Regions from separate parts of the Kitasatospora sp. P5_F3 genome, predicted to be linked through region 1. Evidence: riboswitches for the same ligand, from Rfam matches in the RefSeq annotation. Region 1 holds a riboswitch; each other region holds the start of a gene.

What was found. Region 1 has a riboswitch for cyclic di-AMP ahead of ACXJMZ_RS00940 (glycoside hydrolase family 16 protein). Riboswitches for the same ligand answer to the same signal wherever they lie in the genome.
Region 2: it holds a riboswitch for cyclic di-AMP, as region 1 does, so the genes downstream of both, ACXJMZ_RS11610 (M23 family metallopeptidase) here and ACXJMZ_RS00940 (glycoside hydrolase family 16 protein) in region 1, are expected to answer to the same signal.
Region 3: it holds a riboswitch for cyclic di-AMP, as region 1 does, so the genes downstream of both, ACXJMZ_RS02595 (transglycosylase family protein) here and ACXJMZ_RS00940 (glycoside hydrolase family 16 protein) in region 1, are expected to answer to the same signal.

The regions. Positions count from the first base shown of each region.
Region 1 is NZ_JBFUMY010000001.1:226,521-229,723, reverse strand. Features, by position in the region: gene ACXJMZ_RS00945 (esterase/lipase family protein) at 1-1,111, shown strand, start outside; cyclic di-AMP (ydaO/yuaA leader) riboswitch at 1,250-1,417, shown strand; gene ACXJMZ_RS00940 (glycoside hydrolase family 16 protein) at 1,420-2,613, shown strand; gene ACXJMZ_RS00935 (hypothetical protein) at 2,623-3,081, opposite strand; gene ACXJMZ_RS00930 (antibiotic biosynthesis monooxygenase) at 3,164-3,203, shown strand, end outside.
Region 2 is NZ_JBFUMY010000012.1:268,925-272,127, reverse strand. Features, by position in the region: gene ACXJMZ_RS11625 (PP2C family protein-serine/threonine phosphatase) at 1-278, shown strand, start outside; gene ACXJMZ_RS11620 (hypothetical protein) at 623-817, shown strand; gene ACXJMZ_RS11615 (DUF6348 family protein) at 874-1,611, opposite strand; cyclic di-AMP (ydaO/yuaA leader) riboswitch at 1,970-2,123, shown strand; gene ACXJMZ_RS11610 (M23 family metallopeptidase) at 2,129-3,160, shown strand.
Region 3 is NZ_JBFUMY010000004.1:15,381-18,583, forward strand. Features, by position in the region: gene ACXJMZ_RS02590 (cytochrome P450 family protein) at 141-1,400, shown strand; cyclic di-AMP (ydaO/yuaA leader) riboswitch at 1,612-1,762, shown strand; gene ACXJMZ_RS02595 (transglycosylase family protein) at 1,768-2,487, shown strand; gene eno (phosphopyruvate hydratase) at 2,699-3,203, shown strand, end outside.

The DNA.
Region 1 (3,203 bases):
CAAGGTGGAGCGTTACTACGACTCCACCCCCGGCTTCCGCACCGAGCAGTACCCGACCGACGGCCGGGGTGACCAGGACGGCGCCCGGCTGACGTACTTCGGCGGCGTCAAGCGCCCTTCCTCGGCCCGCTTCCTGCTCTACTCCGCGGCCGGCTGGAACAGCGGCACCGGTTCCGCCGTGCTGCTCGTGCACGGCGCCAACGACAACGCCGACCGGGCCTGGGCCAACCCCGCCGAGAGCGGCAACTGCGGTGCGTCCAACTGCCCTTCGACCGGGTTGGCGCAGCAGCTGGCCGCCGCCGGGCACCGGGTCTTCGCGGTCAACTTCGCCCACAAGCACGGCGACAACCTGATGCAGGCCCAAGTGGTGGGCGACGCACTGGCGTTGATCCGGGACCGGCTCGGGGTGGCCCAGGCGGACGTGGTGGCCTGGAGCAAGGGCGAGGTGGCGGCCCGCAGTTACGTCTCCTCGATCCGCCCGTCCTGGGGCCGCGGCTACGCCGGTGACGTCCGCCGCCTGGTCACCCTCGGCGGCCCGCACGGCGGTCTCGACTACGTCTACGCCCACGGCTGGAGCTTCTCGCTGGCCACCTGGCCCGCCTGCGGCGGCACCGCCAACGCACCGTCCCCGCACCTGTACATGACCTGCTACGGCAGCTACACCGCACAGCCCTGCCTCGGCGTGCTGCCCACCGGCGGCTACGACTGCTACCCCGGTCAGCGCCAACTCCTGGCCCGCTGGGACGGGTTGTACGGTGTCGACCAGCTCGCCCAGGACTGGTGGACCACCTACTACGGTGGCCAGGGCTTCTACACCTCCGGCCAGGGCATCCAGGCCGCCATCGACGCGGGCTCGCTGATCAGGCCGCTGCAGCAGGCGGGCATCCCGGCGAGCGTCCCCACCTACCTGCTGGCGGGCGGCTCCGCGGACCTTCCCGGCCTGCTGAACGAGAACCGCGGGCCCAGCGACGGCCTGGTCTTCACCGCCAGCGCCCTCGACACCACCGGCATCGGGACCGTCGCCGCCACCAAGCTGGTCACCGGCCTCAACCACCTCGAACTCGGCTGGACCCCGGCCGCCGCCACCCAGATCACGGCCTGGCTGGCCTGACCGGTCCGAGGCCGGTTAAACGTCGTGTGAGCGAGGTCTCGTTGTCGATGGACGGACGACCTGCCTAGCCTGCATGGAGCTGTCCGCATCTGCGCGGACCCCGCCGCCGGGACGCCGAGTCCTGCCCACCCGGTGTCGGGAACTCGATCACCGAAACATGGGCAGGAGCGGGGGAACCAGGTCAGTCTGCGGTCCCCCCTGCTCCGGTGCGGGGGCCGCTCGGGGTGAAGCCGCGCCCACCGCGGCCGGGCGATTCCTCTCGCCCGAACCCGACAGCTCACCTCGTAGGCGTCGCAGAGGACCTGCCCATGCGCATCGCCCTTACCCCCGCACGCCTCGGCGCGGCCGCCCTGGTCGCCGTACCGCTGATCGCCACCGGCCTGGCCGGTCAGGCCCAGGCCGCCACCTCGGTGACCCAGGACCGGCTGACCCCCACCTCGATGGCCGCGAACACCGCGACCAAGGCCGGCCTGACCGTCCACTCCAGCGCCTGCTTCACGGCCAAGACGCTCGGCGTCGGCGTCCGTGACGCGGCCGGCCGGAACCTCGACTTCCCCGGTAACGCGAGCAACGTCCAGATCTGCCCGAGCGGCGTGAACTTCACCAGCGCGGCCCGGACGCTGCCCGCCGGGACGTACACCCAGTTCGGCTTCTGGCAGGACCTGGGCGGGAGCTGGCACAACCTGCCCTCGCAGAAGCTGACCGTCGGCAGCACGGTCACGCCGACCCCCACGCCCACCCCGACCCCGACTCCCACGCCCACGCCGACTCCCACCCCCACGCCGACCCCCAGCCCGGCCCCGAGCACCTCGCCGATCCCCGGCAAGGCGTTGACCTGGTCGGAGGAGTTCGACAGCTCGATCGCCTGGGGCTCCAAGTGGGTCGGCGACCGTAGCAGCGCGTACCGCTACGGCAACCACAACCCGGACGACAACAAGCTGGACTGGCTGACCACCAGCGGCGTCTCGGTCTCCGGCGGGGTGGCCACCTTCACCGCCAAGCCGTCCAGCCACACCCTGGAGAGCGGCAAGCAGGCCTGGGACACCGGGCTGCTGACCACCGAGTACTCCTCGCAGGGCTTCCAGGTGAAGACCGGCGACTACGCCGAGACCCGGGTCAAGCTGCCGGCCGGCTCCGGGGCCTGGCCCGCGCTGTGGACCTGGAAGAACGGCAACGGCGAGATCGACAGCTTCGAGTACCACCCCGACAACGCCGGGCTGCTGGAGCTGACCAACCACGTCAAGTCCGGCTTGAAGTACTACACCGACGCGAACGCGATCGGCCACGACAAGTGGGTCACCGTCGGCACCTACTACGGCGCCAACTCCGTTGACTGGTACGTGAACGGGACCAAGGTCTTCTCCGACGGCACCGGTGTCGGTGCGGACTGGTCGGCCTACCTGATCCTCAACCTCTCGGTGGGTGCCGGGCAGTACCACCCGGCACCCTCCGGTACCGCGCCGATCAGCTTCGCCTCGGACTACGTCCGCGTGTACCGCTGACGCAGCGGCTCAGCTGACGGTCAGCGTGAACGGCGTGCTGTCGTTCGCGGGACTGTGATCGTCCACACTCACCACCCTGACGTGCCCCTCGGCCACCGTGCCGTGGGGCACGTCGGCGTTCACCCGGACCGGCACCAGCGCGGTCGCGGTCCGCAGGGTGGGCAGCCCGGCGGGGAAGGTGCAGCTCACCACCTGTCCGAACAGGGATCTGCAGTTCGCCGGGAAGTACGGCCCCACGGCGCTGAACCCGGCCGGCAGGTCGATCAGCACCGTGAAAGCGGAGGCCGTGCGCTGCGGGCCGAGGTTGGCGACGAAGCCGTGCACGGTGGTGGTCCCGCCCGGCGGGGCCGGATCCGGGTCCAGCCGGACCACCTCGAGGTCGGAGTTCGAGGGCACCGCGCTCGCCGTCGTGGCACCGAGCATCAGCGCCGTGGCAGCGGCCAGTCCCGCCATCACCCATCTGGTCACCGTCATCACCTGTCTGCCGAACGTGGTCGCACCGGTACGCACTGTATTCGGCGTAGCGTGGATCCGTACGGAGGTGAGGACAGTGTCCGGACAGGTTTTGAGTGAGGTCAGCGCGGTGGTGG
Region 2 (3,203 bases), on a different contig from region 1:
GCGCGCTGCTCGGGGTCTACGACGGCGCGGTGTTCGAGGCGGTGCGCGGCCGGCTGGACCAGGGCGACGTGCTGATGCTCTGCACCGACGGCATGGTGGAGATCCCCGGCCGGGACCTGACCGAGGGGATGGACCGGCTGATGGGAGAGGCCGACCGGCTGGTCGGCGGCGCCCCGTTCTCCCAACACGGCGGCCGGGGCTCGGCGGTGAAGCTGATCGAGTCGGTGGCCAAGGACGTCAACGACGACCGGGCGGTCCTGCTGCTCTGGCGCGGGTGACCGACCGATGGTCGGACCGTGTCAAGTCGGTGCACCGGTCTTCGGCCATTCCTGACGGCAGCCCAATGGAGTGGATCTAGGTCCGCTCCCACCAGCGCGGAAACGGTCAACTTCCAGTTAGGGGTACCCGTTCGACGGCCCGTCAGGTCAACTGGGCTATCGTCTCGGTCGGCGGAAATTCGTCTCACATCGCAGGATCTTCGCGGCTGCGTTCCGGCAAGTCCTTTACGCAGTCGGCACGAACGACCACACTGAGTTCGGGTGGGACGGTCGGTTCTCGGGGGGTCTCGGGGGATTGGGCCCGCCACGAAGCTCGCTACGAAAGAATGAGGAAGTGAGTCCTGGTGGCCTTCTCCGTCTCAGCGCTGGTCCTGTTCGGGATCATCGTGGTCATCTTCATCCGCAACGGGCAGTTGAAGACCAGTCATGCGATCATGGCTGCGCTCTTCGGCTTCATGCTGAGCCAGTCCACGGCGGCCAAGCCGATCCAGGACTTCCTCACCCAGCTCGCGCAGACCATCTCCTCGGTCGCCAGCTGACCAGGCACGGCTGACCCGGGTCGGGCCGGCCGCGGCCGGTCACGGACCGGCCGGTCTCAGCGACGGCTCCGCCACCAGCGGCCCAACCAGTGGCGCTGCGGCGGGGGTTCGGCCTGCCCGGATGCCTCCGACCGGGGGTGCTCGGCGACCAGCAGCAGGAACAGCCGGGCCCAGCAGAGCCGTTCGCCGCGGGGCCAGTCCAGCGCACGCAGGGCGGCCGAAGCCTGCTCGCAGACCGTCCCGTTGATCCGGACCTCGGCGACGTCGTCGCCCGCCTTGCCGCCGAAGAACAGCTTCACGCCGTTGACCTGACGCTCGGTCAGCTTCGGCAGTACGGCGGCGGCCAGCACCGGGCCGAGGTCCCGCTCGGTGACCCAGTCGAACAGCGGGTCGGTGTCGGCGCCGAACACCGCGGCCGGGCCCTGTACGACGTGCCAGCCGGGGAACTCGGGGGCGTCGTAGTGGTCGCCGCTGCCGGTCAGCAGGCTCACCACGGCGGACGCCGTGGTGCCCGCCCACATCCGTACCGCGCTGTCCAGCTGCTCCACCTCGGTGCCGCCCACGCCGGCTGCGCAGTCCCAGATCACCGGTGCGTCGCCCTGGCCGAGCCGCAGCACGTACCCCAGGTCGACATGGCCGCCGCCGGTGCCGCGCTCGTCGTGGTCGCGGAAGGCCACCGCCGTGGTGCCGGGCCCGCGGACCAGCGGGCCGTCCACGGTGAAGTCCTGACCGAGCCCGGCCATCTCGCGGATCACCGCGCGCTGGATGACGGCCAGCCGTTCCTGGGGGCGCACAGGCGGGCTCCTTGCTCAGCGGGTGCTTCGAACACCGGCGTTCGAGCTCGACCGTGGGCGAGCGTATCGGCCCGGCGTGACCGGTGTCACGGCGCACGCTGGCGGAGCGGGTCCAGGTGGGTACGGACGGCGATATCGGCCACCCTCCGTGAACCGATCGGGGACGAAGCGTCGCCGATTCGGGCCGTCCGGGTCGCAAGTCCCGGCCGGGACGTGACCTACGTCCCTGATCATCCTTGTTCACCGTTCAACCGGGGCTTGCCACGAAGCGGTCGATCGGCTTTGCTTCGAGGCCTGTCCGGTGAACGACCGGACGGGCTCAACCGGGCGGAACGCCGAGTCCTGCCGCCGCCCGGCGCCTCGAACAAGGCACGCATGGCAGGAGCGGGGGACCCAAGGTAAGTCGCCGAACCGGTGTGAACCGGGACGGCTTGGGGTGAAGCCGCATTCCTGCGGCCGGGCATCTCCCGCCCGAACCCGACAGCTCACCTCGTAGGCGTCGGAGAGGACTACCCCCATGTCCGCACAGGGCAAGCACCGTCGCGTCCAGCTGTCCCACCTGACCCGGATCGCCGTCGCGACCGGCGTACTCGGCGCCACCTTCGCACTCCCGGTGGCCGCCGCCAGCGCCCACCAGGGCCACGCCGCCGCCTCCGTGCCCCAGGCCGCCCCGGCTGCCGTCACCACCATCGCCACCGAGACCGCTGCGCCCGCCGTGGTGCCGGTCGCCGCCGCCACTCCGGCCGCGAGCAGCTACCAGGTCGTCAGTGGCGACACCCTCTCGAAGATCGCCAACGCCAAGCAGGTGGACGGCGGTTGGGAGAAGCTCTACCAGGACAACCGCACCGTGGTGGGCGGCAACCCGAACCTGATCTACCCGGGCCAGCAGCTCTCGCTCGCCGGCCAGGCCGTGGCCGCCGCGCCGCAGCCCGCCGCGGAGGCCCCGAAGGCCGCCGTCGAGGCGCCGAAGACCGAGACCAAGTCCTCCTCGTCTTCCTCTTCCTCCGCGAGCACCACGGACTCCACCAAGGCGTCCCGCTCCAAGTCGACCACCGTGGCCCCGAAGGCCGCCGCCGCCCCGAAGGCCAGCACGGCCCCGAAGGCTGCTGCGGCTCCGAAGGCCCAGTCGACCACCGTGGCGGCCGGCGGCTACGTCGCCCCGGTCAGCGGTGGCACCTCCACCGCGTACCACGCCTCCGGTTCCTCCTGGTCCAGCGGCTACCACACCGGTGTCGACTTCCGCGCCTCGACCGGCACCGTCGTCAAGGCCATCACCACCGGCACCGTGGTCTCGGCCGGCAACGGCGGGTCCTACGGCAACGAGGTCGTCGTCAAGCACGCCGACGGCAAGTACTCCGAGTACGCCCACCTCTCCTCGATCTCCGTCAAGGTCGGCCAGACCGTCTCGGCCGGCCAGCAGCTCGGCCTCTCCGGCGCCACCGGCAACGTGACCGGCCCGCACCTGCACTTCGAGGTCCGCACCGGCCCGTCCTACGGCTCCGACATCGACCCGGTCGCCTACCTCCGCGCGCACGGCGTCAACGTCTGATCCGTCTGACCCCGCCTCAGACGACTTCGGCCCCCCGGTCATT
Region 3 (3,203 bases), on a different contig from region 1:
CTACGCCCGGTGGAGCACGCCGCACCGGCGTCCACCGAGACCGTATCGGAGGATCGTAAGCACGCCACGATCCTCCGCAAGAGCAATTACCCGCCAGGTGACCCAGCTCACTCCTCTTCTGGCAGGTTACGGTGCACGACATGCCGGAAACGCACCTGAATCCCCAGCCGGAACTCTTCACCTGGGAGTTCGCCGCCGACCCCTACCCCGCGTACGCGTGGCTGCGCGAGCACGCGCCGGTGCACCGCACCACGCTGCCCAGCGGGGTGGAGGCGTGGCTGGTCACCCGGTACGCGGACGCCCGGCAGGCGTTGGCGGACGGGCGGCTGTCGAAGAACCCGGCGCACCACAGCGGGCAGGCGCACAAGACCGGCCGGGTCGGCATCCCGGGCGAGCGGCAGGCGGATCTGATGACGCATCTGCTGAACATCGACCCGCCGGACCACACCCGGCTGCGGCGGCTGGTGTCGAAGGCGTTCACGCCGCGCCGGGTGGCGGAGTTCGAGCCCAGGGTGCAGCAGTTGACGGACCGGCTGATCGACGACTTCGCGGCCCGTGGCTCGGCCGACCTGATCCACGAGTTCGCCTTCCCGCTCCCCATCTACGCGATCTGCGACCTGCTCGGCGTGCCGCCGGAGGACCAGGACGACCTGCGGGACTGGGCGGGCGCGATGATCCGTCACCACGGCGGGCAGCGCGGCGGGGTGGGGCGGGCGGTGAAGAGGATCCGGACCTACCTGCTGGAGCTGATCCACCGCAAGCGGGCCGACCTGGGTGACGATCTGATCTCCGGTCTGATCAGGGCGAGTGACCACGGTGAGCACCTGACCGAGAACGAGGCCGCGGCGATGGCCTTCATCCTGCTGTTCGCCGGCTTCGAGACCACCATCAACCTGATCGGCAACGGCACCTACGCGCTGCTCCGCAACCCGGCCCAACGTGCGTTGCTGCAGGAGTCGGTGCAGCGCGGCGAGACGGCGCTGCTGGCCACGGCGGTGGAGGAACTGCTGCGCTACGACGGCCCGGTGGAGCTGGCCACCTGGCGGTTCGCCACCGAGCCGCTGACCGTCGGCGGCGTGGACATCCCGGTCGGCGACCCGGTGTTGGTGGTGCTGGCGGCGGCCGACCGGGACCCGGCCAGGTTCGCCGGAGAGAACACCCTGGACCTCGCCCGCAAGGACAATCCGCACCTCGGATTCGGCCACGGCATCCACTACTGCATCGGCGCCCCGCTGGCCCGGCTGGAGGGTCAATTCGCCCTGGCCACGCTGCTGACCAGGCTGCCCGACCTCCAACTGGCCGCCGACCCCGAGGAGCTGCGCTGGCGGGGCGGTCTGATCATGCGCGGGCTGCGGGAGTTGCCGGTGTCGTTCACGCCGGAGGGCGCCGACGTGCGCTGACGGCGTGTCGGTCAGATCTGATCAGGTGTGATCTGAGTACGCATCAATCCGGACATACCAGTGCGGTTTGTGGACGATCTATCGTCTGGCGTGATTTCCGTGTGATGTGTTCGACATAAGCTTGTGATCGATCGGGTCATCTGCTTACTCTCCCTGGTGTTCGCAGCTGCGAACCCCGTGCGCGGAACGCCGAATCCTGCCCGCCGCGCTGCCGGGACACCGACCAGACCCTTGGGCAGGGGCGGGGGACCCAGGTAAGTCGCCGTCCCCCACGGCTTGGGGTGAAGCCGCCAGCAGTGGCGGCCGGGCCACCTCCCGGTCCGAACCCGACAGCTCACCTCGCAGGCGTGCGGAGAGGGACTTCTTCATGCTCTTCACCGGTTCGGGCCGTCATCGTCGTCGTACGCAGGCCGAGAAGATCATCGCCGTCGCGGGTGTCGCGGGCGTCGGCATCGCACTCCCGCTGTTGACCGCCACCGGCGCGCAGGCCGCCCCGGTCGACACCTGGGAGAAGGTCGCCCAGTGCGAGAGTGGCGGCAACTGGAGCATCAACACCGGGAACGGCTTCTACGGCGGACTCCAGTTCACCCCGAGCACCTGGAAGGCGTTCGGCGGTCAGCAGTACGCCGGGCAGGCCAACCAGGCCAGCAAGGGCCAGCAGATCGCCGTCGCCGAGAAGGTGCTCGCCTCCCAGGGCCCGGGCGCCTGGCCGGTCTGCTCGGTCAAGGCCGGTCTGTCCAAGGGTGGTTCGGCCGCCCAGGTGGACACCTCCTCGGACCGTGCCACCCGCTCGGAGACCCGCGCCCCGGCGCCGGCCGCCAAGTCCTCGAAGCAGACCACGCCGAAGGCGTCGGCCGCCCCGAAGCCCGCGACCCCGAAGTCGGCCGCGCCGACGGTGACCGCACCGAAGCACGCCGCGCCGACGACGCCGGCCGCCGGCGGATACACCGTCAAGTCGGGTGACACCCTGTCCGACATCGCCGCTGCCAACGGCCTGAACTGGCAGCAGGTTTACCAGGCCAACCAGTCCGTCATCGGCGGCGACCCGGACCTGATCCTGCCGGGTCAGGTGCTCAAGCTCGGCTGAGTCGCGACCCGCTGATTCACGACACACCGTCAGGCGGGGTCGTACCGGCTTGTTCCGGTACGACCCCGTTTACGGTCATTCAGGTGAACTACCGATGAGTAGCCGGGCCACACGGTGAGACGGGACCAAGGTCAGCGTGGCCCCGGGCTCCGGTGCGGTTAGGCTCTGGTCGTAACGACAACAGATCCCGCTTCCGTCAAGGAGATGCCTCGTGCCGTCCATTGATGTCGTCGTAGCCCGTGAGATTCTCGACTCCCGTGGCAACCCCACGGTCGAGGTCGAGGTCGGTCTGGACGACGGCAGCACCGGCCGTGCCGCCGTCCCGTCGGGTGCTTCCACCGGTGCCTTCGAGGCTCTTGAGCTGCGCGACGGCGACAAGAACCGCTACTTCGGCAAGGGTGTCGAGAAGGCCGTGCTGGCCGTCATCGAGCAGATCGGCCCGGAGCTGGTCGGCTACGACGCCACCGAGCAGCGGCTGATCGACCAGGCCATGCTCGACCTGGACGCCACCCCGGACAAGTCCTCGCTCGGCGCCAACGCGATCCTCGGCGTCTCGCTCGCCGTGGCGCACGCCGCCTCCGAGGCCAGCGACCTGCCGCTGTTCCGCTACCTCGGTGGCCCGAACGCGCACGTGCTGCCCGTCCCGATGATGAACATCCTCAACGGTGGGTCGCACGCCGACTCCAACGTCGACATCCAGGAGTTCATGATCGCGC